One region of the Solibacillus sp. FSL R7-0682 genome, then DNA from elsewhere that is predicted to be linked to it. Evidence: predicted binding sites of a transcription regulator. Region 1 holds the regulator's gene; each other region holds the start of a gene.
The links. Region 1 encodes LexA, which represses DNA repair genes until DNA is damaged. Its sites were predicted from a motif close to CGAACATATGTTCG; they were not measured.
Positions count from the first base shown of each region.

Region 2: a site for LexA is predicted at 4,786-4,799, ahead of addB (helicase-exonuclease AddAB subunit AddB). Genes of this name have one in related genera too.
Region 3: a site for LexA is predicted at 4,356-4,369, ahead of uvrB (excinuclease ABC subunit UvrB). Genes of this name have one in related genera too.
Region 4: a site for LexA is predicted at 3,781-3,794, ahead of parE (DNA topoisomerase IV subunit B). Genes of this name have one in related genera too.

Region 1 covers NZ_JBBOUI010000001.1:1,402,125-1,410,353, reverse strand. The annotation lists gene tkt (transketolase) at 1-1,695, opposite strand, end outside; gene MKZ17_RS07070 (DUF896 domain-containing protein) at 1,867-2,103, opposite strand; gene MKZ17_RS07065 (YneB family resolvase-like protein) at 2,170-2,826, opposite strand; gene yneA (cell division suppressor protein YneA) at 2,813-3,160, opposite strand; gene lexA (transcriptional repressor LexA) at 3,326-3,949, shown strand; gene MKZ17_RS07050 (gamma-glutamyl-gamma-aminobutyrate hydrolase family protein) at 4,031-4,726, opposite strand; gene MKZ17_RS07045 (5' nucleotidase, NT5C type) at 4,961-5,503, opposite strand; gene MKZ17_RS07040 (DNA alkylation repair protein) at 5,586-6,293, opposite strand; gene glnA (type I glutamate--ammonia ligase) at 6,392-7,726, opposite strand; gene MKZ17_RS07030 (MerR family transcriptional regulator) at 7,864-8,229, opposite strand, start outside.
Region 2 covers NZ_JBBOUI010000001.1:3,262,128-3,270,356, forward strand. The annotation lists gene addA (helicase-exonuclease AddAB subunit AddA) at 1-1,139, opposite strand, end outside; gene addB (helicase-exonuclease AddAB subunit AddB) at 1,117-4,743, opposite strand; gene MKZ17_RS16555 (TVP38/TMEM64 family protein) at 4,862-5,494, opposite strand; gene MKZ17_RS16560 (PDZ domain-containing protein) at 6,374-7,543, opposite strand; gene MKZ17_RS16565 (S41 family peptidase) at 7,720-8,229, opposite strand, start outside.
Region 3 covers NZ_JBBOUI010000001.1:3,277,384-3,285,612, forward strand. The annotation lists gene uvrA (excinuclease ABC subunit UvrA) at 1-2,294, opposite strand, end outside; gene uvrB (excinuclease ABC subunit UvrB) at 2,300-4,282, opposite strand; gene MKZ17_RS16605 (IDEAL domain-containing protein) at 4,455-4,697, opposite strand; gene MKZ17_RS16610 (competence protein ComK) at 4,939-5,430, shown strand; gene MKZ17_RS16615 (hypothetical protein) at 5,474-5,824, opposite strand; one part of gene prfB (peptide chain release factor 2) at 5,999-7,030, opposite strand; one part of gene prfB (peptide chain release factor 2) at 7,032-7,103, opposite strand; gene secA (preprotein translocase subunit SecA) at 7,203-8,229, opposite strand, start outside.
Region 4 covers NZ_JBBOUI010000001.1:2,157,731-2,165,959, forward strand. The annotation lists partial or broken gene thrS (threonine--tRNA ligase) at 35-1,222, shown strand; gene MKZ17_RS11035 (YczE/YyaS/YitT family protein) at 1,472-2,098, opposite strand; gene MKZ17_RS11040 (HesB/YadR/YfhF family protein) at 2,203-2,493, opposite strand; gene MKZ17_RS11045 (hypothetical protein) at 2,657-2,821, shown strand; gene plsY (glycerol-3-phosphate 1-O-acyltransferase PlsY) at 2,905-3,507, opposite strand; gene parE (DNA topoisomerase IV subunit B) at 3,816-5,789, shown strand; gene parC (DNA topoisomerase IV subunit A) at 5,786-8,218, shown strand.

The DNA.
Region 1 (8,229 bases):
TAAAGAAACTTCTGAACCTGTCGCAATTAAAATTGCATCTGGTGTTTCTTTTGTTGCTGGTGATACTACATAAGCCCCTTTTGCAACGCCTTCATACACAGTTTCTTTTGCTACATTCAGCACTGGTAAGTTTTGACGAGATAATACTAACGCAGTAGGAGTTGATTCACTTTCTACCGCTAACTTCCATGCTGCTACTGATTCGTTCGCATCTGCTGGACGTATAACAGAAAGGTTTGGCATCGCTCGTAATGAAGCTAAGTGTTCAACTGGCTCGTGAGTTGGACCATCTTCCCCTACAGCAATTGAATCGTGTGTGAACACGTATGTTACTGGTAAGCCCATTAATGCTGATAAACGAACCGCTGGACGAACGTAGTCAGAGAATACGAAGAATGTACCACCGAATACATTTAAGCCACCGTGTAACGCCATACCGTTTAATGCTGCACCCATCGCAAATTCACGTACACCGAACCAAATGTTACGGCCTTCTGGCGTTTCTGCGAAGAAGTCACCAGCACCTTTAATCGTCGTTTTATTTGAACCTGCTAAGTCAGCAGAGCCACCAAAGAATGATGGTAATTTTTTCGCAATGGCATTAATTGCATCACCAGAAGATGATCGTGTTGCAACAGATTTACCTGCTTCATATACTGGTAATTCTGAAGCAAAGTCTGCTGGTAATTTATTTTCCATTGCGTTGACAAATTGTTCAGCAAGCTCTGGGTATTCTGCTTTATAGCTCTCAAAAATTTCATTCCAAGCTGCTTCGGCTTGAACACCTTGTACATCAGCTGCCGCTTTAAATGTGTCATATACTTCAGCCGGCACGTGGAATGGCTCATGCTCCCAAGCATAAGCTGCTTTTGTTAATACGGCTTCTTCAGCACCAAGTGGTGAACCGTGAGAGTCTGCTTTACCAGATTTGTTAGGAGAACCAAAACCAATTACTGTTTTTACTTCAATTATTGTTGGACCACCTGTATTTTGTTTTGCTGTTTCGATTGCTTTATTAATAGCTGTAATATCTGTACCGTCTGCAACTTTTAAGTAGTTCCATCCGTAAGATTCAAAACGTTTTTGGATGTTTTCTGAGAATGACTTTTCTAAATCACCATCAAGTGAAATATCATTTGAATCATATAACACAATTAACTTATCTAATTTTAAGTGACCTGCTAGAGAAATGGCTTCTGCAGCAACACCTTCCATTAAGTCACCGTCTCCACAAAGTGCAAATGTGTAGTGATCGACAATGTCTAAGCCAGGCTTGTTGTATGTCGCCGCTAAGTGACGTTCCGCCATTGCCATTCCAACTGTCATCGCGATACCTTGGCCAAGTGGACCTGTTGTTGCTTCTACCCCAACTGTGTGACCAAATTCAGGATGTCCTGGTGTTAAAGAATCCCATTGACGGAAGTTTTTAATTTCTTCCATCTCTAAACCGTAACCACCTAAGTGAAGTAAGCTATATAAAAGCATAGAGCCGTGTCCTGCCGATAATACGAAGCGGTCACGGTTAAACCATTTTGGATTTTGTGGATTATGTCGTAGTTGTTTTGTCCATAACGTATAGGCCATTGGAGCAGCACCCATTGGTAAGCCTGGGTGACCAGAATTGGCTTTCTCGATTGCATCGATTGATAGTGTACGGATTGCGTTAATTGCTTGCTGATCCATCTGTTGTGTCATTATGTGACATCCTTTCTCGAACTATATATTTGTGAAATAAACAGTATAAAATTTCACTTTTCTTCATCTTACAGTTTAGACAAAATTGATGAAGAAAACAATCATTTCTCTAAACGTTTCAGAAATATGACATACTTAATGATAAATATGTCATATTAATTAAAATTAATGTTAATTAATGAATTTTTTTTGTTCTTTAATTTGCTTTAATTTTTCTGGTGTAACATCATTACCTTCTTCATCAACCACTTTAACGTGCTCAATTGTATCGCGCATTGTCGAGCGGAATACATCTAAATACTCTTTACGAAGTGCTGTACGCTCCTTCGCCTGTTCCTCTGTCAGTTTACCTTCTTTTGCTAATTTTGATAACTCGTTAATTCGAGCGATTTTTTCTTTCGATAACATATCGTTCTCACCTTTCATTATTACAATAATACAAAGGTATGAAAAAACGACTTGAAGTGCAAGTGTTTACTCTTCAAGTCGGTCCATATATTCAATATATCTTCGATGAACGGTTGCCTTGCTAATTTGTATTCCTAGTCCTGAAAGGGTTGTGGCGATTTCTGCAAACGTTAACCCTTTTTGACGTAATTGAACAATTTCTTCAACAGGTACATCTTTCCGTTCGCGCCCTTCAATGTTGCCTCGGTTTTTTAAATTGTTTTGTGGCATGTAACCATTTTCCACCGCTCGACGCATGCCCCGACGAATTTTTGCGTTATGCATCCGACGCTGATATTCCTCTACAATAGCCAAAATCTCAAGCAGCATTGTATCCATTTCGTTCAAGGCAAGTGGTCCAGCATCATTTAATGAGTATACCGTTGCTTCATATTTTTGAATAAGATGTAAAACCGCCATACGTGCATTACCACGCCCTAAACGTGTTTCATCCTGTACAAATAAAACTTTTATTTGTTGCTCCTTCATGTAATCAAGCATGTCTAATAAGCCATCTCGATCGACATCAAAGCCACTACTTTGATCTTTAAATACTGCAAGCTCTTGAAAGCCAAATGATTTTGCGTATTTTGTTAATTCTTCTTGTTGACGTACTAATGATGTTTCTTGCGTGTTCTTTTCAGTACTGACACGACAATAGAGTGCTGCTTTACTTTGATTCATTATCTTCTCTCGCTACTTTTATAGATTGTACATGAGACGGTTCATTTCGTTCAGCAATATATGCTGAATTTTTTTCAACAGGAACTGCTAATACTTGTCCACTGATCACATCTTCACTATGTAATGCATTATCCCTTATTACTGCATGAACCCAATCATGTTTAGTCATTTTACCACTATATTGCTCGGCTAACGACCATAATGTATCACCTTGCTCAATTGTAATCTGTTCGTATAATTCAATTTTTTCATCTTTAATATAAATAAGTGCAACTAAAATAAATGAAAATAATAAAAACATTGATACAAAGCTATTTAACTGGATTTTTTTCATTTTGATTTACCCCTTTTCGAATATATGTTCGGAATGTTTGTTCTCATATTAATACGAACATATGTTTTTGTCAACATGTTTTCGAACCTATGTTTGCATTTTTGTTCGCATACTGCTATACTGAACGTAATAAAAAATATCATTGTATATAAAGAGGTGAGTAAGTTGACATCAAAAATTTCAAAGCGACAACAAGCAATTCTAGCTTTTATAAAAGAGGAAGTTCGTGCAAAAGGCTATCCACCATCTGTTCGAGAAATTGGTGAGGCTGTTGGATTAGCTTCAAGTTCAACTGTCCATGGGCATTTAGCTCGTTTAGAAAGTAAAGGGCTTATACGTCGTGACCCAACAAAGCCACGTGCGATCGAAATTTTAGAGCAAGAAGATGTTACCGTTCCAAAGCAAGGTGTAATTCACGTACCATTAATCGGGAAAGTTACAGCTGGTTTACCGATTTCTGCAATCGAAGATATTCAAGAATACTTCCCTCTGCCAGATACATATGGCTCTTCAGAAGACGAATTATTCATGTTGGAAATTATGGGAGAATCCATGATTGAAGCGGGAATTTTAGATGGTGATTATGTTATCGTTAAGAAATGTTCAACAGCAAATAACGGTGAAATAGTCGTTGCCATGACAGAAGATGATGAAGCAACTGTAAAGCGTTTCTATAAGGAAAAAACGTACTTCCGTTTACAACCTGAAAATAGCTCAATGGAGCCAATTATAGTTAATCAAGTAACGATTTTAGGGAAAGTCGTTGGTTTATATCGTAACGTTCATTAATAAAACAGGGCGTATCTGAAAAGAATTACTTTCAGATACGCCCTATTATTTTGGTTATACTTTCTACTTAGAACCCTATAATTACTGCTTACAAGCATCTACAAAGCTTTTAAACAAGCGTTGTGCATAAACATCTCCGTTTGGTGCTAATTCCTCAGGGTGCCATTGTACAGATATACAATACGGATGCGCCTCATGCTCAATTCCTTCAATAACCCCATCTTTAGCAACAGCTGATAGTTTAAGACCTTCGCCTAACTTTCCTATTGATTGATGGTGGAACGTATTAACTCGGAACGTATTATCGCCAAAGATTTCTTTAAACTTTGGTGTTAACACCTCCACACTATGTGCTAGCTCACCACGCTTTGATGGTTGTTTATGTAAAAGTGGGCTTTCAACCTGGGAAGGAATATCTTGAATAATAGTGCCTCCAAAAGCTACATTCATTACTTGTTGCCCACGACATACACCTAATATCGGCATTTGCTTTTTAAAGGCATAGTTCATTAATAGAAGATCACTATCATCACGTTTCCTTACAACCGGGCCAATTTTCGGATGTGGTTCTTCTCCAAATAAATATGGATCTATATCCTCACCACCAATTAATAATAAACCGTCAACCCTTGATAATAATTCCTCAACTGTATCTTCCGTTGCATTGGGAATACAGATTGGGATTCCTCCCGCTAGTTCTATAGAGTGCAAATACGCATTATTAATATCTAATTTTTTGTTAGTATCATACATCGTTAACCCGATAACTGGTTTCATTTGAACCACCCTCTCAGCTACTAGTAATCGCCTAAAATATTTTTCGGACTATTCAAATTATACTATCATCTTACTGCAAATTACTAGAACTACGAAATAAATTATCATCGTCACAATTTTTTTATATTCGACATTTCCCGCGCAATAAAGTAAAGGTCATTGTAGGTCAGTATACGTGGGATTTCCTTTATCAAAAAAAGGATGAATTGCACAAATGACAATTCATCCTCCGAATTAAACTACTAACGCTTTAAGAAAATAGCTTCTAATTTCCTGCCAGTTATTCACACGAATAAACCCTTCTGTTGTTGCATTATATGGCATTCCATAAAGTAAACCAGTACCTTTAAAGGCAGCTAATTGATTAGGGCTATCATCGATTAAATAATCGGTATGTATAACCGCTTTATTTCCACAGAATACAATGTTTTGTCTTTTTAAAAACGGTAAATACTTCATGAGCCAATCATATTTTGCATTAAATGAACCAGGAACATCCATCGCTGCTGTTGCAATATAGATTTCATAATGCTCTTGTAGCTCTTGTATAACCTCGATTGCATCCATATCCAATACTTCTAAATCTCTAAAATAGTCCGGTTCATTTAAAATTGCGAACAATTTTTTAGCGTCTTCTCTTGGTAAATCACGCTGTGTTGTTAATAAAAATTCTTCATCTGTAAAATTTGTACCGAAATTTTCGTTGTATGTCATTCTCAGTTTTTTGTAAAAGTTTGCTAATACTTGGTCCATATCAATCGCAATACTTTTTTTCATCATAAGCCCCCTCTTCGTTTCTTATTTTTAGTTTAATCAACTCCATACGATGAAACAAGGGAATGCATGAAATTTTACATTTTTAACATCTGACATATTTTCGTTTAAAGCCAATACGATCTTTTTCAACTTGCTTTTGAATTGACTCATAGGCATTCAATTGAGATGGCTTTTTAGTTTCTCGCTTTATTTCAATACCTCCAATTGCTTGTGCAATTTCTAATGCTTCCTTATGCAATGGTACATAAGATACCCCTACTGTAACGACAAAATTATTCATCGATACTTTCGTTCGCTCTGGTGCATCATGAATCGTATTTTTCACCAACTCCAGCATAGCAAGTAGTTTCTCTCTGGAAAATTCATGGTCTTTTCGGCTCCCTAATAGCCAACAATAACAGCTCCAACCAGCTGACATTTTCAGTTCATCACCACTTGATATCCAATTATCTGAAACTTGCTGTGCAATGTCAGACTCCGCCAAAGTCACCGCGACAATGTAATCAGAAATCATGTAGAAATATGCAGTATCAATCCAACGATTATAATCCTCTTCAGTCATCGCTTGTGGATCAGCAATAATGCCAGCAAAATACATTGCATCATAATTTCCAGTTGCATATAGCTGTTCTGCTAGCTCTTGATTAATTTTAATTTTTTTCGCAATCGGCTTCATTGCACCTGTCGCAACACCATAAACCGGTTCTTTCGCTCCATTTGACATATACATTTTTTTCGAACGCTCTTTGCCTAATGCCTCTAGCTCGTGCATAACTGTTTGAAACTCCATTGCATACACCCCTTTAAATTATCAGTTCTATTGTATATTTTTTTAACGACAAAAAAAAGCGTTAGAGCACCGTGGCCCTAACACTTTAATTCTATGAATTAATACATTTTCATATATTGGTCGCGTTCCCATTGGTGTACTGTTGAACGGTACATGTCGAACTCGATTTCTTTTGCTTCCTTAAAGTTTGCGTAAATGTGCTCACCTAAAGCTGCTTGCACAACTTCATCCTTAGCAAGTAAAGCTAAAGCATCATCTAAAGCTGCTGGTAAATTATCAATTCCATTAGATTTACGCTCTTCTTCACTCATCACATAAATGTTGCGGTTGATTGCAGGTGGAGGTGTCAACCCTTTACGGATACCTTCAAGACCGGCTTCTAAAATTACAGCCATTGCTAAATAAGGATTTGCTGACGGGTCCACTGAACGTACCTCTACACGAGTAGAAATACCGCGAGAAGATGGAATACGAATTAGTGGTGAACGGTTTTGAGCAGACCAGGCAACATAACAAGGTGCTTCATAACCAGGTACTAAACGTTTATAAGAGTTTACAGTTGGGTTTGTAATCGCCGTAAAGCCTTGAACGTGCGCTAATACACCTGCCATAAACTGCATTGCTGTTTCAGATAAGCCTAGCTCTGTAGATTCATCATAGAATGCATTTACTTTTTCTTTAAATAAAGAAACGTTAAAGTGCATTCCTGATCCAGCTTCACCAAATAAAGGTTTTGGCATGAATGTAGCATGTAATCCATGCTTACGTGCAATTGTTTTAACAACTAATTTAAATGTTTGGATGTTGTCACAAGCTGTAATCGCATCTGCATATTTAAAGTCAATTTCGTGTTGACCAGGTGCTACCTCGTGGTGCGAAGCTTCAATTTCAAAGCCCATTTCTTCAAGCTCTAAAACGATATCACGACGGCAGTTTTCACCTAAGTCCGTTGGTGCTAAGTCGAAGTAACCTCCATTGTCATTTACTTCTAACGTTGGTTCACCTTTTGCATCGAGTTTGAATAAGAAAAACTCTGGCTCTGGTCCTAAGTTAAAGTTTGTAAAACCTAACTCTTGCATTTCTTTTAATACACGCTTTAAGTTGTTACGTGGGTCACCAGCGAATGGCGTTCCGTCTGGATTGTAAATATCACAAATAAATCGTGCTACTTTCCCTTTTTCTGCAGTCCATGGGAATACCATAAATGAATCGTAGTCAGGATATAAGTACATATCTGATTCTTCAATACGAACAAAACCTTCGATTGAAGATCCGTCAAACATCATTTTGTTGTCCAACGCTTTGTCTAGCTGACTTACAGGAATTTCAACGTTTTTAATTGTTCCTAAAATGTCAGTAAACTGTAAACGAATAAATTTTACTTCATGTTCTTGTACAAGGCTTTTAATGTCTTCTTTTGTGTATTTACCCACTATATCCACACTCCTAAATTTGTTCAGTACCGATTAAATCGATTATTTAAATGACTCCATTGGTGAAGACTAATAATCAGTTGCGGGTGAACCCCTAATGACTGATTAAAGTTCACTATATAATTTACACGTTGTTTTTATTGATAGAAACGTGATAAATCCCCTTGCCTAATAGAAGATTTTTGCATACGCTGTGCTTGTCGCATTTCTTCTCGTAAAATTTTTCGTAATTCTGCATCTGAAATTTCTTTACCGTTTTCTTTCATCGCAGGGTCATTTTTCATTGCAAATACTTTTTTAATACCTGCCATGTTAACCCCTTGCTCTAACATATCTTTTATTTCTAATAACTTATCGACATCATTTAGCGAGAACATCCGTCGATTTCCTTCTGTACGGTGTGGCTGAATTAAATCATGTTCTTCGTAATAACGTATTTGTCTTGCTGTTAAATCTGTTAATTGCATAACAATGCTAATGGATAATAATGGCATTGAACGTCG
Region 2 (8,229 bases), 1.9 Mb from region 1:
AAGTCGAGTAACCCACGCTCTTGCTTCGCCTTTTTAAATGCTTCACTATATTCAATCGTCAGCTTTACTAACGTTTCTAAAATGGGCTTCGTTGCCGCCATTTCTTGTACATAGAGCTTTGGGTGACGAGCAAAAAAGGATTCCTTTAGGTCACTAATCATATCTTTTGCTTGATCACGGTGCTCCTTTGCTACTGCATAAAACTGACGATCTTCCTCCGTATCTTTTTTAGTCACTGGCTTGATGCGACCAAACTGTATCGCAGGAATTAATGTATATGCCTCTTCCCACGTCCCATATTCCATCGCCTGGAGCACTTGCTTTACTGCACCATATTCCCCTTCAAATAGCTCTTTATTTTTTTGCAATGCTGGCTCTACGGAAACAATTTGCAGTCCTTTTTCAAGACGGATCGCTGCTTCCTTTAAGCTATTGATAATAAACGGTCGGACCTCTTGTGCAATGGCTAAATCATCAATCGCACTAGTAGGGTCAATATCATATTTTTGTGGCAATGTATTGAGCCATTCATATGGGTTTGGCTGTACTCGAGATACTTTATACATTTCCTGTAGTAGTAATTCAATTGCCTGATCGCTTCTGTCCGAGGCAAAGCTATCAACTAATGTATATAACTCTTCTTTTGTAAATAAGTGCGCCATGTCTCCCCGGTATGCTTTTTCCAGTACATCAATGAGCACATCATCTTGTAATAGCGCTGCCTCTTCCGTACTGGCTAAACGAAAGCCTGGATCTAAATCAATTGTGTATGCATATTCCCTACAGATGGATAGACAGAAGGAGTGTAATGTTGAAATTTGTGCTTTATTTAAAAGGCTCAGCTGCCGACGTAAAAAGCGATTGTCTGGATCTTGGGAAATTGCTTTTTCTAACGCTTCTGCCATCCGATTGCGCATTTCTGCTGCGGATGCATTCGTAAACGTTACAACAAGTAGCTCATCAACATCAATCCGCTTGTCCTCTGGTGCCAATATTTTTTGGATGAGGCGCTCAATGAGTACCGCTGTTTTCCCTGAACCAGCAGCTGCGGATACTAAAATATCATGACCTGCTGCATAGATGGCCTTCCATTGCACATCCGTCCACTGTACATCATTAGGCTTCACTGGAATCGTCATGTACGCATACCACCTTTTCTATTTTTTCAAATACTTCTTGCTCTGATTGCTTCTTCAATTCATTAAAACTATTGCCTGTTTCAGTTTGGTCGAATTGACATACCGCTTTATAGCTACAAAAAGTACAAGCTTTCATATTACCTAAACTATAAGGCTTGATTTCCGTATTACCCCGGTATATTTCATTGCCTGCTTGGCGGAATTTATGATGGACAAATTGCTGTAAATTTTCCATTTGATCTGGCTCTATTACCTTTGATGAACGTCCATTAAATTCAGGCTCCTCAGCACTCTTAAAGGCAGCCGGCACAATAATCGATGATTTATTTGGTTCTAGTGTCGTATCCATCAATTGCGCCACTTCTACGTCCTTTAACATATAACCACTTAGCTTAAACTTTTCCTGACGTAAGCTTTCGACTTTCTCTAGCTGCTCATAATCCTCAGTCGTAATGAGTGGATTATGTACATGTAAGTAGAACATTCCCGCAGCTTGAACAATAATATTTTCAAGCTCGGATAAATCCGTAATGAGCTTACTTTCCTTCGCTAAAATCGGTACATTTTGTAAGGCCACATCTAAATACGTTAAAAGCTGCAATGAAATCCCGTTGTATACTTCCGTAAAATCAAGCTTTCGCCCACTCGATTTATAATCAATGACACGCAAATATAAGTTTTGCGCATCTTTAAATGCATCAATACGGTCAATCTGTCCGCGTACAAACATGTTACGATTATCATCAAGCTCAATTTTTAATGCATCTAAAGGATTACGATCATCCTGTTCTGTATTTTTATCATCACGCTTCCCAAATGGCTTTTCATGGGCAATCGCTTGAAACTTCGAAAGCTCACTTTGATTAATTAATGCATACAACGTTCGCGCCACGATTTTTACAAGCTTCGTTTTAATATATTCGAAACGGTGACTGCTTTTTAAAATACTGTAGGAGAAATAATCAACTAGCATTGTGATCGTCTCATCCGCCTTTTTATAGCACGCAATGTAATTATTTAACGGGATTGTCTGATCCGTTTCCGATAAAATCGTACGAATTGCTTCGTGGAATAAATCCCCCATTGCAAATGACTCAAGCTTAAATTCAGGTCTCTCTTGAAGCTTCAAGCCGTATGAAGCAAAGTGCGAATAAGGACAACTATAAAACTTCTCTATGCGTGATACACTAGCTAAAAAGTCTTTACCATATAAGGCGGTCGCATTTTCCTCAGATAATGGCTCCACCTCATTTACATGAGACAGGGGCTTTGCCACAACGCTTAATACGTCCTTCCATTTCGGATCACGCTCATAATACGCCTTCAACGCAGACCATTCTTCTGTTAATGATCGCTTTTCAATCTGTGCTTGCTTTAATTGCGTCATTAAAAAACCGATGGCTGGTGATGGATGACGTAGATAATCCATTACATATTGCTGCTTTATTTCATCGAGAGGATCCATTACAATTTGCCGTTGGATAATTGTACGCGCCATTTCTCCCTCTTCGTTCAATACTTCAAACATTTTATGCAATCGATTGATATAAAGGGATGGAAGCTTCCCTTTACTTTCTTCATCGGCACTTGCATACGTTACATATAAATAATCTGTTGGTGACGTAATTGCACGATAAAAGAGGAAGCTCTCCTGAAGTAAGCGACTTTTCACACCTGGTGCGAGACCATATTGTGCCTTTTCAAAAGTTTCTCGCTCATCATCTGATAACAGCCCCCCAGAATCCATTCGCATCGGATAAACGCCATCGTTCACGCCAATAATAAAAATCGCCTTCTTATTATCAAAGCGAGCAAATTCCAATGTCGACACCGTCACTTCATCGAGAGTCGGTGGTACACTTGAAAATTGAAGTGACTCAAAGCCTTCATCTAAAATTTGTGCAGCCTCTTCTAGTAGGATGTCCTTATCTCCAAACATAAGGTCAAACTGTTCTAAAATATGCACCCAACCATTCCATGCCTGCTCATGCTCAAAGGACTGATGTAACGCATCTTTTTGCTCTTCCTGCTCTTGCATTTTTACAAGCTTCTTATACACATCCAGCTGCTCCATAAACTCATAAAGTGCAACAACTAGTGCTCGTCCAGTCTGTTGTTCCTTAAGTCGCTGTTGCAGAGCAAATACAGGCTCTCGAATTAAATCTCGCACACTTTTTAATAGCTTTTCATGTTCAAGCTCATCCTCTGTTTGAATGGCATTTATCTTTTCAAGTGATTTAAAACGACGATAATGCCATACATCTTCCTTAAACCATCGATCATGCACAATGCCCTTTGCAATGACAAAGTTCTCTAAAATATCGGCACGATCACGCATCGCCACTAAATTCGAATTATAAGGAAAGAGTAAATCTGTTTTTACACTTCTAAAAATCGGCTCATATTTCCAATTAGATGTAATAATTTCTAGGACCGAACGACTAAATTCGATCAATGGATGATAAAGCATCGAACGTTTTTCATTCGAGAAAAATGGAATGTCGTATTGCGTAAAGGTTGTCGCAATGATCGGGTCATACACATCTGCTTGGCGATACATAATCCCGATATCCTTATAGCGTAACCCTTTATCCATCACTAAGCCTTTAATTTCCTGGGCAATTCCCTGTACTTCCGCCCGTGGATTCATACCGTTTACTATTTTTATATGCCCCTCTGAAGCTATTGGTTTAATAAAAGGTGCATCAAAGCATTGCTCAAGATGTTGTAAATCACGATTTTTTGAACGATAATTCACTGTCAAATGAATACGTTGCTCCTCTTCGATATCAATCCCACGTTCAAAGCGTATTTTTTGAATTTCCTCTCGGAGTTTTTCATAGGTCGTTGCTGCACGGTAAAATACCGAGCCTTCTAGCATGTCTGTTTGAGGATCATCCATTGGAAGCACCAATGTTACACGCTTTGCATAAAGTAATAATTCCTTTAAAATCGTAAACTCTTGTCCATTGAACGAAACGAAGCCATCTAAATAAACATGGGTCTCGCGCAAGCTTTCCATTTGAGGCATGCGCTCAAGAAGCATCGGGAAATACCCATCCCCCTCAACATAATTCGTGCCAATACGTTCATTTAGCTGAACTAATAAAATTTGCAAATCATGCATTTTATGTAGCAGTACTTCACTTGCTCCATTTTGCTTTAATGATTCAATTAATGGCCCAATCGTGTCTATATTAATATTGTACTGGCTAAACTCCTTTAAAATCTGCTCGACCTCTTTTGTAAATCCTCGTTTGCCAGCTACTTGTTTAAAGAGTAAAAACTCATCTTGATGTTCTTCTAAAATACGACGTAGAAGCATGCGGTAGCCTGTACCATCAATACGTTCCCTCGTAATGCCACCTTCCTTTTGCAGCACAAACCATGCTAAACGTTTAAAGGTCATGACCTGCGCTCGCATCATCCCTTCAATACCGTAATGATTCGTTAATTCATATTCCGTTGAAAACGTCATTTGGTCCGGAACTAAAATAAAAATTTGAGGACCAAGTGGATTTGATGTTAAATCTTCTACGATTTCTTGATGGATGAACGTCGTTTTCCCTGTCCCTGCTCGTCCTGAAATGACACGTAACGTCATCATCCCCACCTCACTTCACATTATTAACTTCTATTATATATAAGAATACATGTTCGCGCACTATCTGACATATTGAATGAAATAGAAAAATGCGAGAAAAATTCTCTCGCATTTTTATCTATTCCTTATTCAAAGGCTGTCTTTGCTTTTCAATTTCACGCAAGTCTTGCTCCACTCGTTTATTTAAGTTACGTTCGATTAATTTACCAATTCCCCAAATTGTAACAATAATCAACACAGAGACAATGATTTTAACAGGATTTGTTAAAATAGAGCGTAAATCGCTTCCTAAATAACTCATCAAAAAAATCATAACAGGCTTCGAAATGAATAATGTTAAAAAATAATATTGCCTTTTAATATTCGATAAGCCTGCCACACTATTCACGACAACAACTGGCGTAAACGGTAAACAGAGTAATACAAACAATGGCGTAAATCCTCGTATATCTACCCATTGAATCAGCTTTTTAACTTGTCGCTGCTCTTTTATCTTACGGAACAAACGATGATTTCCAAACTTTCGAATTAACAAGAAAAATGCGTATGAACCCGCTACCGTACCGAGCCACGACAGGATAAATCCCCAAAACAAACCATATGCCCCTGCATTCGCAATAACAATGACAAACAGCGGTAATACTGGGAGAAAGGACTCAATGAATGTTAAAAATACCCCAAAAAAAGGACCTAATAATTTATATTTTTCAACAACCGTTTCAATATTATCGATTGTCAACCAATCTAACATAAGTATTCACTCCTACTAACAAAACCGGTAAGTTAAATGATGAATTTATTAAAATATCGCCTTCATTTTAAGACAAAAAACTACATTGCTCATGTTACTGCGATAAATTTCGAATATTATATCTTTTTTATAGTAACATAATTCCCCTTCCTATGTTTGCCCTATTCATCGAATAACAAAACCGTCACATTTTAGTGGATTGATTATATTTTGGGTGGTGGATTGGCTTCGGGAGAGGGAGTTCTAAGGAAAGCGGGTGTGTTGTTAAATCTAGGTTTCCTGGGGGGTGCAAGGGATTTTGGAGGCTTGGATATTAATCGAAGCCAGTGCTTTTTATATCTAGGTTAGATAGGTTCATTTTGTCTTTTATTAGATGTAAAAGTTCTATTAACTCGTCGATTTTGTCCATTAAACCTTCTTTTTTCCATTAAGTACTTCATTTTGTCCTTTTCCTTTATACTTTGTCCTTTTTCTTTCGAACTTTAGCTATTACCATCTCAACTTTGGCTATTACTTTAAATACTTTGTCCTTTATCTAATAACACCTTGCAAGAATACCTATAAGACAATTAAGATTGTTGCTGTTACGGTATGAAAAGCTGTGAATTTACGTAATTGTCCTTTATTCCATGTAATAAGTCTATTTTGGCTTATAGATTGTCGATTACTTTATGAATTTCGTATATTATTCGATATATTTTGTCCATTATTCATTTAAAAATGTCCATTATCCCGCCAACCTTGTCCATTTCCCTGAGTCTAGATCGCTTCTCCCCTCTCATTCATTGCCCTTAGCCCTAGTCCACTGTCACTTCACTTTAAAACTTACTTTCCTTAAATAAAAAAGAACCCCGTTTTCACGAGATTCTTTGAAACTTGTTATTTTACAATTAATAAACCAATTTTATGGTTATCATCACTATGAACGACATGCTGTGTTAAGCGGAGCTCTCCGTTATGATCAAGCACCTCTAGACGGCAATGTGCAGCATTAATTTGCAATGCTTCATATAATTCCTCTTCCGTATGAACATTTTGTCCATTAATGCGCTTAATGACCTCACCTGCGATTAAACCCATTTTTTCGGCTGGTGAGTCGGGTAGTACCCCAGCAATCATAACCCCATTTCCACTACGCATTACTGCATAGCTATCGCGATCCTCAGAACGGCGATAATAAATAGCAATTATTGTTCGGGAAATTGCACCTAATGCTAACGCTGCCGCGCCTAATACGGGCATGAAATAGGATGCAATGCCAACAAATAATACTAGTTCTCCTACAAAAACAATGTTGCGTCCCATCTTTGGATATACATACAACGGGAGGTTTTTCCGCACCATTTGTTGGAACCCGATAATAAATGGGAAAACTACTAATGAAAATTGCTCTGCACCAAGTGTAAACTGTGGCCAATATGGTAAATACGCCTGTATCCCGTCTCCCGGAATAATTGTTACGACTGGTAGCATCCATAATTGCTTACTATAATAACCGATCCCATTAAGTCCACGCTTTGTCGTTTCTACAATTGGAGATGCAAATTTTGCCCCGTAACGGCGAATTAAAATCCCCTCAGCCATTAATAATAACCCGGCTAAAATGGCCGCGGTCTTGACTAAGCCATCTCCTACATTTGTTCCAACAAATTCGAAGCCCCATAGCCCATACGAAAAATTTTTCCAATCCATCCATACGACAACACCAAATGCAATTGCCATCACAATAATCGGTGATAAAAGGTGATACGTAAATACAAGCAATCCGATTAAACTAATTAAAAAAATAATAGCTAGAAATTCAAATGTTATTGTCAATCCAACCACGATACTAAATAACGAGATAATGAGGGATAGCATAAACCCCATGATGAGCATGTTACGCATTTCTGACCAACCATTTAAAACACGATGATTGAAAAAATTACGCTCCCGCTTCACTCGTCGATAGCCTAAATAAATGGCGGAAAGGAGTGCGATATAAACTAATGGATTTATAAGAAAACGACCAATACTTTTTAAAATTTCAATTAAAATGGTTCCATCCATCTTCTCACCTACTGTCTAATCCTCACTATGCATACCTATCATTGTTCGATGAGAGAAACGAATCAATTCTAGGAAAGCGTCTTACCAATTGAAGGTTCACTTTCCATTGTATCAAATCCCTTTGTTCTTGCGTAGTGCAATTTGTCCTTACAAGTAAAATATCATCTTCCTGGCAATCATTCAAACTGATGCATAATATAACTGATTGCCATTTGTAGCTGCATATCATTTAACTGTGATGCTTTAAATTTTTGTAATTGTGCTGATAATTCAGTGAAGAAAGCTTCATCCAGATGACGTCCTTCTTGCAAATCATATTTCTTCCTAAACTTTGCTACTTCCTCTGCTGTATCCATATCAAAAAATCCATCTTTACGATTAATCCCATAACCTAGTTCACCTAATACTAATTGCGTATAGGCAACCTCTTCGCTATACTCACCCACTTCAAATCGACCTTTTAATAACTTTGTCTCTACCTGATAAAGTGGATGTTGTTTTATTTCAACATCTGGCTCAATCCCTATATGATGAATCCATTTTTTAGAAGGTGTCAACCATTTATTCGTTGATAATTTTACTTCGCCACCATTTTGTAATTCCCATGTTTGTTGTACAGTTCCTTTCCCAAAGCTTGTCACACCAATAATGACAGCACGCTTCCAGTCTTGTAATGCACCAGCAAA
Region 3 (8,229 bases), 1.9 Mb from region 1:
TGACATACCTCGCACGGCACATACACATCTGGTAAGAAATGCATTTCTATTTTTATAATCCCGTCACCACGGCAGGCTTCACAACGCCCACCTTTAACGTTGAATGAAAAGCGTCCTTTTTTGTAGCCGCGCACTTTCGCTTCATTGGTCATTGCAAATACATCACGGATATCATCAAATACGCCAATATAAGTAGCCGGATTCGAACGAGGTGTACGACCTATTGGTGATTGATCGACATCGATTACCTTTTCAAGCTGTTCGATTCCTTCAATTGCTTTATGGGCACCAGGCTTCACTTTCGCACGATTTAATTTCGATGCGAGTGATTTATATAAAATTTCATTTACAAGCGTTGATTTCCCCGATCCTGACACACCTGTTACGGCAATAAACTGACCTAACGGAATATCTACCGAAACATTTTTTAAATTATTTTCGGTCGCTCCTTTAATCGTCAATTTACGACCATCTTGTTTACGACGCTCAAGAGGAAGGGGAATAAATTTCTTTCCACTTAAATATTGCCCTGTAATGGAATTTTTATCTTTCATGACCTGCTTCGGTGTACCTTGTGCAATAATTTGACCACCGTGTACCCCTGCACCCGGGCCGATATCGATTAAATGATCTGCTGCCATCATTGTATCTTCATCATGCTCAACGATAATTAACGTATTGCCTAAATCACGCATATTTTCAAGCGTTGCAATTAAGCGATCATTATCCCGTTGATGTAAACCAATTGATGGTTCGTCCAAAATATATAGGACACCTGTTAAGCGAGAGCCAATTTGCGTAGCTAGTCGAATACGCTGTGCTTCACCACCCGATAAAGTACCAGCAGCGCGCGCTAATGTTAAATAATTTAATCCAACATCTAGTAAAAATTTCAAGCGTTCCACGACTTCACGTATTATTAAGTTCGCAATTTGCTTTTCCTTTTCCGTTAACTCCACTGCGCTAAAGAAATCATACATTTCCTTTATCGAATGGCGTGTTGCTTCTGAAATATTTTGCCCTTTTATTTTTACCGCTAACGTTTCGGCCTTTAAACGGTGTCCCTTACACGAATGACAAGGTTGCTCTGTCATATATTTTTCCATTTGCTCGCGTACATAATCAGATGTTGAATCTTTAAATCGGCGCTCAATATTTGGGAGTACCCCTTCAAATTCAATGTCCTTTTTATGCATACTTCCATAATCATTCGTAAACTCAAAATGAATCTTTTCTTTGCCAGAGCCATATAAAATTTTATCCATCTTGTCCTTCGGAATATCTTTTACCGGCACATCCATCGGAATTGTATAATGAGCACAAACCGCCGCAAGCATTTGTGGATAATAGTTCGATGAAACAGATTCCCACGGTGCAATGGCGTTGTCTAATAACGTTCGATTCCAATCTGGAATAACTAAATCTAGGTCAGCCTTCGATTTACTACCTAACCCGTCACATGTTGGACAAGCTCCAAATGGACTATTGAATGAAAACATGCGAGGCTCTAGCTCTCCAATCGAAAAGCCACAATGAGGACAAGCATGATGTTCACTAAATAATAGTTCCTCATGTTCCATTACATCCACGATTACCCGGCCTTCTGCTAATCTTAATGCAGACTCTAATGAATCACTTAAACGAGATTCAACGCCTTCTTTGACTACTACACGGTCAATGACTACTTCAATCGTATGCTTTTTGTTTTTATCTAACTCGATATGATCATCTAAATCGCGGAGCTCACCATTTAATCGAATACGCACATAGCCTTGCTTTTTTAAATCTTCAAGTAACTTTACATGCGTACCTTTTTTTCCTTCAATGACCGGTGCTAATAGCTGCAATTTCGTACGCTCGGGGTATTCCATTAAACGGTCTACCATTTGCTCAATCGTTTGAGAAGTAATTTCAATACCGTGCTTCGGACAATATGGTTTCCCAATCCGCGCAAACAATAAACGTAAGTAATCATAAATTTCTGTAACCGTTCCAACTGTTGAACGTGGGTTACGACTCGTCGTTTTTTGATCAATGGAAATGGCTGGTGATAAACCTTCAATCGTATCGACATCCGGTTTATCCATTTGCCCTAAAAATTGACGTGCATAGGCTGACAACGATTCCACATAACGGCGTTGTCCCTCCGCATAAATCGTATCAAACGCTAATGAAGATTTCCCTGACCCAGAAAGGCCTGTCACAACAACAATTTTGTCTCGTGGAATTGTGACATCGATATTTTTTAAATTATGTGCTCTAGCACCTTGTACAACAATTTCTGTATTTTTCACGTTGTTCACCCTTCTGCTTTCAATTCAAATATCATGTCACGTAATTCTGCCGCGCGTTCAAAGTCTAATGCTTTAGCAGCTTCCTTCATTTCAAGCTGTAATGTTTCGACAAGTTTTTCAAGCTCTTTCTTCGTCAGCTTCTTACCACCTGTCACTTTTGTAATATATTTCTCTTCCTCTTCCGCTGCTTGTGTCGCGCGTATAATATCTGGAATTTTCTTAATGATTGTTTTCGGTGTAATTCCATGTTGTTCGTTATAGGTCATTTGAATTTCGCGACGACGTTTCGTTTCAGAAATGGCCTTCGTCATCGAATCTGTCATATTATTCGCATACATAATCACATGACCGTTCGAATTACGGGCTGCTCGTCCTATCGTTTGAATTAACGAACGCTCCGAACGTAGGAAGCCTTCTTTATCTGCATCTAATATCGCTACAAGGGACACTTCTGGAATGTCTAAGCCTTCACGTAATAAGTTAATACCGATAAGCACGTCATACGTCCCTTTTCGTAGTTCCCGAATAATTTCGATCCGTTCAAGTGTTTTAATTTCTGAATGCAAATATTCCACTTTCAAGCCCATTTCCTTTAAGTAACTCGACAAATCTTCTGACATTTTTTTCGTTAATGTCGTTACAAGCACACGTTCATTTTTGCGAATACGCTCATGAATTTCATCTATTAAGTCGTCAATTTGTCCTTCAATCGGGCGCACATCAATTGTTGGATCCAGAAGACCCGTCGGACGAATAATTTGCTCTACCATTTCTGGCGTATGCTCCAATTCATACGGACCTGGCGTTGCCGAAACATAAATTGCCTGTCCAACTTTTGATAGGAACTCATCAAAGGTTAACGGCCGGTTATCAAGCGCAGAAGGTAAACGGAAGCCATGCTCCACTAATACCCCTTTTCGAGCCTGATCCCCATTATACATCCCACGTACTTGCGGTAATGTTACGTGACTCTCATCGACTACTAATAAAAAATCATCTGGGAAATAATCAAGCAATGTATAAGGAGTTGCCCCTGCTTCACGCAACGTTAAATGACGTGAATAGTTTTCGATACCTGAGCAAAAGCCCATTTCCCGCATCATTTCTAAATCATAATTTGTGCGTTGTTCTAAGCGCTGCGCCTCTAATAAACGATCCTCAGCTCGCAGCTTTTCTAGACGTTCCTGTAATTCTTTTTCTATATTTTCAATCGCAATTTTCATTTTCTCTTCACGTGTTACGAAGTGGGATGCTGGGAAAATGGCTACGTGATTGCGCTCTCCTAAAATTTCCCCTGTTAACGCATCTACCTCTCGGATACGATCTATTTCATCTCCGAAAAATTCAACACGAATGCAGTGCTCATCACGTGATGCCGGGAAAATTTCGACAACATCACCGCGTACACGAAATGTTCCGCGCGTAAAATTAATATCATTTCGTTCATATTGTATATCTACTAATTTTCGTAACAACTCATTACGCTCCATTTCCATACCAGTCCGAATTGACACGACCATTTCACGGTATTCTTCTGGATTACCGAGGCCATAAATACACGATACAGACGCAATGATAATCACATCCTGTCGTTCAAATAATGCCGTCGTTGCAGAATGGCGCAGCTTATCAATTTCATCATTAATGCTCGAATCTTTTTCGATGTACGTATCAGTTTGTGGCACATATGCTTCTGGTTGGAAATAATCATAGTAACTCACAAAGTATTCCACAGCATTATCTGGGAAAAATTCCTTGAACTCACTATATAATTGTCCAGCCAATGTTTTGTTATGTGCCATAACTAGTGTTGGTTTGTTTACTTCCTTTATAACGTTTGAAATTGTAAAGGTTTTACCTGTTCCTGTCGCACCTAGTAATGTTTGATGCTGCTTGCCATCCTTCACACCTTGCACGAGCTCTTTTATCGCTTCGGGCTGATCTCCAGCTGGCTTATAGGCGGACTGAATCTGAAAAGTTTCTGTCATTTTAATTCGTCCTTTCTGTCTCTTTTGCTATGTTCTATTTTAGCATACCTGCTTTTACTTTACGATAAATTTACGAACGTATATTCGGAAAAATGATTACTTATATTATTTATTACCTAATATTGTAGAAACAAACCCATTGAAAAAAGCCACCTAAAAAGGTGACTCTTCTTCAAGTTATTGTCGCTTGGAGCAATTCTTTCAGCTCCGATGTATAAGCGATAAATTGGTGTTCGTCCTTTTGATCTAAAGATGTATCGATCAATATTTTTAACTGTTCAATACGGTACATGCGCTGTAAACGATTTAAAAACAAGTCTAAATAAATCTCATTCAATAACTTTTCCGCTTGATTATCAGCTGACTGTTGTCCTACTGCTTTCAAAAAGTCTGTATACGAATAATATTTATCCATCGAAACCACCCCGATCTCTTTTATTTATTATAAAATAAATGAGCATTAATTTGCAATATTTTCTGAAAAATCATCCAGTTACAGAATATTCTAAAAATATTGTTGATTTATGGGATTTTTTGTATTATTTTTAAGGTGTAGTGAATTTTTCAGCATTTTTCATTGTCTCTTTTGTCTTTTCTATTTTGTCTTCATTTATCGCACAAATATTTTACCAATCAACCTCGAAAGGAGAAATGGCATGACCAAAAATCTACATCAAATTTCTAATTATATTGCCTCTAATTCAACATTCTGTTTAATCTCTCACCCACATCGTAGCAAAGTGCATACAATCATCTCCGATAAGCATGGGAAAGTTATTTATCCTAATAAGCCTTTAAAAATAATTCGTAATACGTGTCGATTGCACGGGAGCTCCTACGAGGCAAGTAATTATAATGCGAAGCTGTTTTTCGGAAAAAGTAAGCATAAATTACCGATCATGGTTGCCTATGACTTCGGTGACCCCTGTATATTGTTCCCACTATTTTCACCACATTCATCACAAAACATTTGGATTTCACTTCACGCAATCGTTAATATTAATGAGCTTGGGAATGAAACCATCGTCACATTTATTGATGGCTCTGAAGAACGTCTACCTATCCATATGAAATCATTCAATCATCAGTACGTTCGCGCTGCCATGTATTATAAACATCTCATTACAAAACGTAACAGCAAATTATAAAACTCTATTTTTCTATCTACATCTTTGTGCAGTTCTTACATCGCTATCGATTAAAATATTCTGCAAGAAGTAACTCACTGTGATTACGAAGGCGAATATTCGAATATCTCCTACACTCCATGATTCCTTCAAAATAAAATTGGTACTCGGTAAATAAGTCATCCGTCTTCCCTCTCACTAAACGCATCTGATGAGTTTTAAAATAAGCCTTTGTGTCCTTTAGATCCTGTTCAATTTTCATTCGAACAGAATCAATTACATGTAAATAGGGGTTTTTAAATTTAAACAGGCCTTGCTCTACGATTAATTGATCTTTTTCAAGAACTGTAAGAAGCATTGGCAAATAAATTCCTGCTTCATAATAAGGAATTGTTCCAGAAGGAATTTGCACCATATGAATACCTCCTCAAGAATAAGAACGTTTGTTCGTATTTATTTTCGCATATGTTCTTATTTTTGACAAGCACAACCTTACTGGTAATACTTACCGAATCCCCTCCTAAAAAGCTTAAATTCACTACGAAAAAGGTGTTCATGAGCTTTACACTCACGAACACCTAGATTCCTATTAATATGAAATTTTTGAACGTAAATAAGCTGTAATAAACATGTCTAAATCGCCATCCATTACTGCACCAACATTCCCTGTTTCAGAATTTGTTCGATGGTCTTTTACCATTGAATATGGATGGAAAACATAGGAACGAATTTGAGAGCCCCAGCCAATTTCCTTTTGCTCACCACGAATTTCATCTAATTGTGCTTGTTGCTTTTCAATTTCTAATTGATATAGCTTTGATTTTAACATTTTCATCGCAGCATCACGGTTTTTAATTTGCGAACGCTCGGATTGACATTGTACAACAACACCAGTTGGGATATGTGTAATACGAACAGCCGAGTCTGTCGTATTAATGTGCTGACCACCCGCCCCTGTTGCACGATACGTATCCACTTTTAAGTCCTCTGTTCGTACGTCAATTTCGATTTCCTCATTAAATTCCGGCATAACCTCACAAGAAACGAACGATGTATGACGACGGCCTGATGAATCAAACGGCGAAATACGTACTAAACGATGTACCCCTTTTTCTGCTTTTAAATAACCGTATGCGTTATGACCAGAAATTTGTAATGTTACAGATTTAATCCCTGCTTCATCACCAGGTAAATAATCAATTGTTGTTACTTTAAAGCCACGCTTTTCTGCCCAGCGCGTATACATACGTAACAGCATCGAACCCCAGTCTTGAGACTCCGTTCCACCAGCACCTGGATGTAACTCTAAAATCGCATTGTTTTTATCATATGGCTCAGACAAGAGCATTTGAAGCTCAAAATCCGCCATCTTCTGTTGGAAGTCAACTAGTTCATTTCCTAACTCTTCTTGTAGTTCTGCATCAGGCTCTTCACGTAAAAGCTCTAGTGTCATTTCTAAATTCTCTTGTGTTGAAATTAAATCATTGTATTCATTCACAACCGCTTTAATTCCGTTGCTTTCGTTAATGATTGTTTGAGCGCCTTGCTGGTCATTCCAAAAGTTTGGCACAAGCATCATTTCGTCTAATTCTTGAATACGTGCCTCTTTATTTTCTAAGTCAAAGAGACCCCCTAAAGTCCGCTAGTTTTGTAGCTGTATTTTCAAGTGCATTACGCACATCTGCTAATTCCATCATTGTATTCCTCCGTTAGTGAAGCGTCGTAACTGCTTCTTCGAATGCCGTTAAAAATAAACCAGGTCATTGAATATTCAATGACCTCGTCTTGTATATCTATTGGTTCCCAACGCCATGGCAAGCTTTGTATTTTTTGCCGCTACCACATGGGCATGGGTCGTTACGTCCAATGTTTTCGGCTTTACGTGTTGGTAGTTTTTTTGGTTTTGCAGCGCCTTCTTCTTTCGGGTTCACTGCTTGGCCTTTTGCTACTTCTTCACGTTGTAAATTACTGCGTATTTCTGCCTTTAATGCGTATTTTGCAACGTCTTCACGCACTGCTGCGACCATGTCCTCGAACATCGCAAAACCTTCTTGTTGGTATTCGCGCAGTGGATCTGTTTGACCGTAGGCACGAAGGTGAATCCCTTGACGTAGCTGGTCCATTGCGTCGATATGGTCAATCCACTTCGTATCAATCGAACGAAGTAAAATAACCTTTTCGAATTCACGCATACGCTCTGGCGTCATCGCTTCTTCTTTTTCGTTGTAACGTTGTTGAACTTTATCGTAAATGAATTCAATCATCTGCTCAGGTGACTTATCTTCTAGCTGTGCTACAGTAATGTCGCCTTCATCTAAAAGATTGGCAGCAAGATAATCCTCGAGTGCATCTAGTGTCCAAGCATCCTTTTCACCTTGCGTATGAAGCGCAACAGCATTTTCAATTGCCTGTTGGATCATTGACTCAACTAATGCACGCATATTTTCAGAATCCAACACTTCTTCACGCTCTTTGTAAATAACTTCACGCTGCTGACGTAATACATCATCATATTGTAATAAGCGTTTACGCGCATCAAAGTTATTCCCTTCAACGCGTTTTTGTGCAGATTCTACTGCTTTTGATACCATGCGTGATTGAATTGGCTGTGCATCGTCCATACCAAGCTTCGTCATCATCGATTTCATGTTGTCAGAGCCGAAGCGACGCATTAAATCATCCTCTAATGATAAGTAGAATTGCGTTACCCCTGGGTTCCCTTGACGACCAGAACGACCACGTAACTGGTTATCAATACGACGCGACTCATGACGCTCTGTACCGATAACGGCTAAACCACCAATGTCAAGCACACCTTCA
Region 4 (8,229 bases), 760 kb from region 1:
AAAATTTTACTTAGCGTATGTTTTGCGCTTTTTGTTGGTAAGACCCCTTGAACTGTTTATGTTCTCTGAAGAAGCTCCAGGTATGCCATTTTATTTAGCAAACGGGCAAACTATTAGAAATGAACTTGAAAATTTCCTACGTAGCTTGCAAACAAGATATGACTATAAAGAAGTGCGGACGCCCCTCATGATGAATCAGCGTTTGTGGGAGCAATCAGGACACTGGCAGCATTACAAAGAAAATATGTATTTTACACAAGTCGATGAGCAAAAGTTTGCTTTAAAGCCAATGAACTGTCCTGGCCATATGTTGATTTATAAAAATGATTTACATTCATATCGCGATCTACCAATTCGTATGGCGGAGTTTGGTCAGGTTCACCGACATGAATTTAGTGGAGCATTAAATGGGCTACTGCGAGTTCGTACATTTTGTCAGGATGACGCTCATATTTTCGTGACACCAGAGCAAATTGAGGATGAGATTACATTAGCGTTGCAAATTATTGATCAAGTATATACAGTATTTGGCTTTGAGTATGAAATTGAATTATCGACAAGACCTGATGACTATATGGGAGAGCTTACCCTATGGGATAAGGCAGAACTAGCACTTGAAAATGTGTTAAAGCGACTACGTTTCCCATATAAAATTAATGAAGGTGATGGTGCCTTTTATGGACCCAAAATTGACATTCATATAAAGGATGCAATTAAGAGAAGCCATCAATGTGCAACAGTGCAGCTTGATTTCCAGCTACCTGAGAAGTTTGATTTATCATATGTGAATGAAGACAATGAAAAAGTGCGACCAGTTGTCATTCACCGAGCTGTATTTGGCTCCATTGATCGATTTCTTGGTATTTTAATCGAACATTTTGGTGGTGCATTTCCGCTTTGGCTCGCACCAAAGCAAGTGCAAATCATTGCTGTATCAGATGTACATACAGCATATGTTGAAGCGGTTGCCAGCCAGCTACGTCAAGCTAATGTTCGAGTAGCAGTAGATAGACGTAACGAAAAGCTTGGTCGAAAAATTCGTGACGCACAAATACAAAAAATACCGTATATCCTTGTATTAGGAGAACGAGAACAAGCGAATGAGACAGTTACTGTACGAGCTTATAAACAGGACGAATTAACTTCATTTTCCCTTGAGGCATTTGTTAAACACCTTCAAAAAGAGATTTTTGAGAAGAAATTGCCAAATATTTCAAATTAATTAACGCTACGCAAAACAGGATAGTATTGACAAGCTGTTAAATTTTAAAGGTCCACTATGCGTCTTATGAACAGTTTTTCGCTAAGCATTATAAAGTTTAACGGCGATGTAAAAGGGGCCTTTATATACATCGCCGTTTTTCTTTACCTTTGCCAACTTTATATAAGAAAGCAAAAAGCCATTATTTCACCTTTACAGAAAAATAATGACTTTAACTAGTCCTAACAATAAAATTGTCAAAGGACTCTTTTATAAAATCGCGCTTTCTACACCTGCCGCGCGGTAAAATAATTTTTCGTTCCATTTCAGTGCCCATTGAACGATTGCCCCAAGGCCAAATGCCATAAGAAGCGTTCCTAAACCTACTGGACCACCTAGTAAAAAGCCGATTACTGCGACTGATACTTCCATCGTCGTCCGCGCTCGGTTTACTGACCAGCCTAAACGTTGGACAAGCAGTAGCATTAATGTATCTCGTGGTCCAACACCAAGATTCGCTACCATGTACATCCCACACCCAAAACCAAGTAATAATAGACCAAGAGCAAAGGCTAGGATCTGCTCAAACCAGCCGTGGGCATCTGGTAATACGTACAGAAAAATATCGATAAAAATACCCGCTAAAAACATATCTAAATAGGTGCCCAATTTAGGTAAACGCTTCGAAATGACTGCATCAATTGCTAAAATGATTAAGCCAAGAATGATCGACCACATACCCACTGTTAAACCGAAGTTTTTCACAAGCCCAATATGCAGTACATCCCACGAGCCAACACCTAATTGCTGCCCTTTAATTGTTAGGGCAATACCTAACGAAAGCACAATGATGCCTGTTATAAAAAAAACACATCGCCAATAAAAGCCTTGCTTAATTTTCACTTGTAATCCCTCATCAATCTATTATCTAAGTTGTCTTTCCATATTATAGCGATGGAAGGGGGCAAAAGTGGGATTACAATTAATTCGGAAAATTAGAATTATTTTTCGTAGGAATAGCTTAGTTCATTTGATTCCTGATCAACGCTAACAACTAGATGATGCTCATTAAAAAACCATTCATCTGATTTTTCAATATAGAAATGAATCGCGTCAACCGTTGTTTCCACTCCGATTTCATGAGGCTGTTCTCTTGTCATACCTAAAGAAAATCCTTCGTGGAATGGGGAAGAACCACCATACCTAGCATAAAATCGAATCCAATCATCTTTTTCTACTTCCATTTCCTGTTGGAACCACTTAATTGCTTCCTCTGATAATTTAATCTGCATCCAATCACCTCATTCAGTTTCACGATATATTAATCATCTATCATTATATACCAACTTCTTCGTATAGGCTTTTTGTAATTATAAAACTTCCATCATACACAATGGATAATTCACTAATAATTTTCCATACTAAATTTTATTACTGTAGAAGGATGTGATTTACTTGGGAAATTTGAACTCGAAATTTGCTCATTTAGTGCCCGAACAAATTAAAGAAATACAACAGCTTGAAGAAAAGCTGGAGGTAACATTACTTGCTTATGACATCTTTTCAAACGAAAATCATGGTCAGCAAGAAAATAATTCAGATGCAATAAATCCATCTTAATATTTATCTTTAACTGTGTTTAGATTCCTTGAATTCTAAACACATTTTTTATACATAAAAAAACTCTCTCGCAATGGAGAGAGTTAGAAACCTTTTATTTTTGGTTCTGTACCGTTTTTAATACGTTTAATGTTTTCTCGATGACGATAGAAAATAAACGTCGCCAAAAAGGCAATTAAAATAAATAATGCATAATTACCCGTCACAATCCAAAAAATAATAACATAAATTAACGCAACAGTTGCTGTAATCATTGACGTTAAACTTACCATTTTCGTAATTTTTAACGAGACAATAAATGTAACGAGGAGCACGATAAATAACGGTAAATTATAACCTAATATAACACCCGCACTTGTCGCAACGGCTTTACCTCCTCTAAAACTAGCAAAAATCGGGAACATATGTCCAAAAACCGCTACAATCCCTAATACTAATGGATAAATCGTTGCTTCGCTAAAGAAGGGAAGAGTTAGTAAGAGTACTGCTGCGGTACCTTTTAATACATCAATGAGAGTCACAATGAACCCTGGTTTTTTTCCAAGTACACGGAATGTGTTTGTGGCACCTAAATTGCCGCTACCATGTTGTCGAATATCCGTTTTGTAAAAGATTTTACCAATCCATAAAGCAGAAGGAATGGAACCAATCAAATAAGCACAAATGAGAATTATTGCATTAATCAAGTGTTGTGCCCCTTTCAATATTGAGAATTACTAGTTGGTACTAATAGTATGTATTGATTATTTTACACTGTTTATGAAAGGAAGGAAAGAGGTATTATTTTTTCACAAAATTTCTATGAAAAGGAGGAAAAAAGTTACAATACGATGAAAACTACTGGAGGAAGCGCTTTAAAACAGGCGTTTTTGATGGTACAATTAATTCTTGCTAAGTCTCATGGATTGATTCATCAATTGACAATGAAGTCAGGAGACAGTACGATTATGCAGTATAACGGAACGTTTGTTTGTATTTTTGGAGGGGATTACATTTGGTAAAAAACCAGACCGGTATTTCATATAATGAAGATGCCATTCAAGTATTAGAAGGTTTAGAAGCCGTACGAAAACGACCAGGTATGTATATCGGTTCAACAGATAGCCGAGGTCTTCACCACTTAGTATATGAGATTGTAGACAACGCAGTGGATGAAGCACTCGCTGGATTTGGCGATCATATCATCGTTAAGATTCACGAGGACAATAGTATAAGCGTCCGAGATTTTGGTCGTGGTATGCCTACGGGAATGCATAAAATGGGGAAGCCAACACCTGAAATTATTTTTACAGTGCTACATGCAGGCGGTAAATTTGGACAAGGTGGCTATAAAACGAGTGGTGGTCTACATGGTGTAGGTTCATCCGTAGTAAATGCCTTATCCGTATTTTTGGAAGTAACCATTCACCGAGACGGGCAAATTTATCGTCAACGTTTTGAAAATGGCGGTAAGCCGGTTACATCTCTTGATATTTTAGGAAAAACAAAAGAAAATGGGACACTTGTTCATTTTTTACCGGACCCATCTATTTTTTCCGTAACAAAATATAATTACGACACATTAGCTGAGCGCTTACGTGAATCCGCGTTTTTATTAAAAGGTTTAAAAATTGAGCTCATTGATGAGCGTGGAGAAGGTCAACATGACGTGTTCCATTACGAAAGTGGAATTGAGGCGTTTGTTACATATTTAAACGAAGAAAAAGACGTGATACATCCAGTAAAGTATGTGGAAGGGATGCTTGCGGAAATCGAGGTTGAGTTTGCCTTCCAATTTAATGATGGCTATTCAGAAACAATTCTTTCATTTGTTAATAATGTCCGTACTCGAGACGGTGGTACTCATGAAACGGGTGCTAAAACAGCGATGACTCGCGTGTTTAATGAATATGCACGGAAAATTGGGCTGTTAAAAGAAAAGGATAAAAACTTAGAAGGTGCTGATATTCGAGAAGGTTTAACAGCCATCATATCTGTCCGAATTCCAGAGCATCTTTTACAGTTTGAAGGCCAAACAAAGGGTAAGCTTGGAACGAGTGAAGCTCGATCAACAGTTGATACCGTTGTATCGGAAAAGCTTATGTACGTTTTAGAAGAGCATGCAGAGCTTTCGGCATCACTTGTAAGAAAAGCCATTCGCGCACAACAAGTTCGCGAAGCAGCTCGTAAAGCTCGTGATGATGCGCGAAACGGAAAAAAGAAAAAATCCAGTACGCTCTTATCCGGGAAATTAACACCAGCTCAATCAAAAAATGCGGCGAAAAATGAATTATATCTTGTAGAAGGTGATTCTGCCGGTGGTTCGGCAAAGCAAGGACGTGACCGCACATTCCAAGCCATTTTACCACTGCGCGGAAAAGTTATTAATACGGAAAAAGCAAAGCTCCAAGATATAATGAAAAACGAAGAAATCTCGACAATTATTCATACAATTGGTGCAGGTGTTGGTGCAGACTTCTCTGTAGAGGATGCAGCTTACGACAAAATTGTTATTATGACCGATGCGGATACAGATGGGGCACATATTCAAGTATTACTATTAACATTCTTTTATCGCTACATGCGTCCGTTAATTGAAGCGGGCAAAGTATATATTGCCTTACCACCGCTTTACAAAGTATCTAAAGGTTCCGGTAAAAAGCAAGAACTTACTTATGCATGGACTGAAAACGAACTAGATGCGGCCATCAAAAAAATTGGTAAAGGCTATATTCTGCAACGTTACAAAGGTCTTGGTGAAATGAATGCCGATCAATTATGGGATACAACGATGAATCCTGAAACACGTACATTAATCCGTGTCAAAATTGAGGATGGTGCTCGTGCAGAGCGCCGTGTCACAACACTTATGGGTGACAAAGTAGAACCGCGCCGTAAATGGATTGAATCAAATGTAAACTTCGGCATGGAAGAGGATGCAAGCATTTTAGAAAATGAATTCATCCAGCATGAGGAGGTTAACGAATGAGCTTCGTAGAGAAATTTCAAGATTTACCATTAGAAGAAGTAATGGGTGACCGCTTTGGTCGCTATTCAAAATATATTATTCAAGACCGTGCACTTCCAGATACTCGTGACGGTTTAAAGCCAGTACAACGCCGTATTTTATTTGCGATGTTCAATGAAGGCAATACTTTCGAAAAACCATTCCGTAAATCAGCCAAAACTGTGGGTAATGTAATCGGTAACTACCATCCACACGGGGATTCGTCGGTTTATGAGGCGATGGTACGTATGAGTCAAGACTGGAAGAGCCGTCACATGTTAATCGAGATGCATGGTAACAATGGTTCGGTCGATGGTGACCCACCAGCTGCAATGCGTTATACGGAAGCACGACTTTCTGCTATCGCATCAGAAATGTTACGCGATATTAATAAAAATACGGTGGAATTTGTTCCAAACTTTGATGATCAAGATATGGAACCAACTGTTTTACCGTCACGTTTCCCAAATTTACTTGTTAACGGTGCGACAGGGATTTCTGCTGGATACGCAACAGATATCCCACCACACAACTTACAAGAAGCTCTAGAAGCGGTATTAATGCGTTTAGATAATAAAAATTGCACCGTTGAAGAATTAATGACGGTCATAAAAGGACCTGATTTCCCAACTGGTGGCATCATTCAAGGGCTTGATGGTATTAAAAAAGCATATGAGACAGGAAAAGGAAAAATTATCGTCCGCTCTCGTACTGAAATAGAAGCTTTAAAAGGGAATAAAGAACAAATTATTATTTCAGAAATCCCGTTTGAAGTAAATAAAGCAAACTTAATTCGTAAAATGGATGAACTACGTGTAAGCGACCGCCGTCTAGAAGGCATTTCAGAAATTCGAGATGAATCTGACCGTGATGGCTTACGAATTGTTATTGAGCTGAAAAAGGATGTGCCTGCACTAGGCATTTTACATTTCTTATTAAAGTCAACAGATTTGCAAGTATCTTACAACTTTAACATGATCGCGATTCATAATCGTCGTCCAACAATGATGACATTACCGCTCATGCTAGATGCCTATATTGACCACCAAAAGGAAATCGTGACACGACGCTCACAATTTGATTTAAAGCGTGCACAGGACCGTTTACATATTGTAGAAGGGCTAATGAAGGCTTTATCAATTTTAGATCAAGTTATTGCAGCAATCCGTGCATCTAAAGATAAGCGTGATGCAAAAAATAATATTATTGAGAAGTTTGGCTTTACAGAAGTTCAAGCAGAAGCGATCGTAAGCTTACAACTGTACCGTTTAACAAATACTGATATTACAGAGCTTCAAAACGAACAACAGGAATTAAATGAGCTGATCATCAAATTAACAGCTATTTTAGAGGATGAGAAGAAATTGATTCGTGTCATCAAATCAGAGTTAAACGACATTAAAAAGCGTTTTGCGTTACCTCGTATGTCTACAATTGAAGCAGAAATTGAAGAAATTAAAGTAACGCGTGACGTCCTTGTTCCGAGTGAAGAGGTTGTCGTGACCGTTACGAAAGATGGATATGTTAAGCGTACAAGTTTACGTTCGCATAATGCCTCAAACGGTAAAGATTTTGCGATGAAAGATTCGGATTACTTACTGTATGAAGCTAACTTAAATACACAGCATCATTTACTGTTGTTCACAAGCAAAGGTAACTATATTTACCAGCCGGTGCACGAGCTTCCTGATATTCGTTGGAAAGACTTAGGTCAGCATATATCTAGTATTGTTCCAATTGATACAACGGAAGAAATTATTCAAGTTATCGGCATTGAGACTTTTGAACAGGCAGATAAGTATGTATTTACAGCAACAAAGGATGGACAAATTAAGCGTTCTGCACTTGCTGATTATGTCGTGACTCGTTATTCAAAACCAATTAAAACAATGAATTTAAAGGGCGAAGATGAAATGATTTTCGCAACGCTTGTTACTGAGCAAGAAGAAGTACTTCTTTCAACAAACACAAGCTATACAATTCGCTTCCCAATGAATGAATTACCAATAACAGGGGTTAAAACAGCCGGTGTTAAAGGAATGGTTTTAAAATATGGGGAGCACTTAGCTGCTGTCGCTATTTTACAGCCAAATGCTGATCAGGAATTAATTATTATAACGCAGCGTGGTGCTGTAAAACGTATGCTCATCAGTGAAATTGAGTTAGGCAATCGTGCGAAGCGTGGAGTAGTCATTTTAAAAGAACTTAAAACGAATCCACATCGTATATTTACCGTTTTAGTTGTGAATTTCAGAAACTCTATTGTCATTGAAACCGAAAAAGGTGTACAAGAAACAATACAAGTAACGAATTTAACACGTGCTGATCGTTATTCAAATGGATCACTTCGTATTGATACAGACGGCGATGGTGCAATTACTCGTGCGTATGTTGAAATAATAGAAGCGTAAATTACGATATT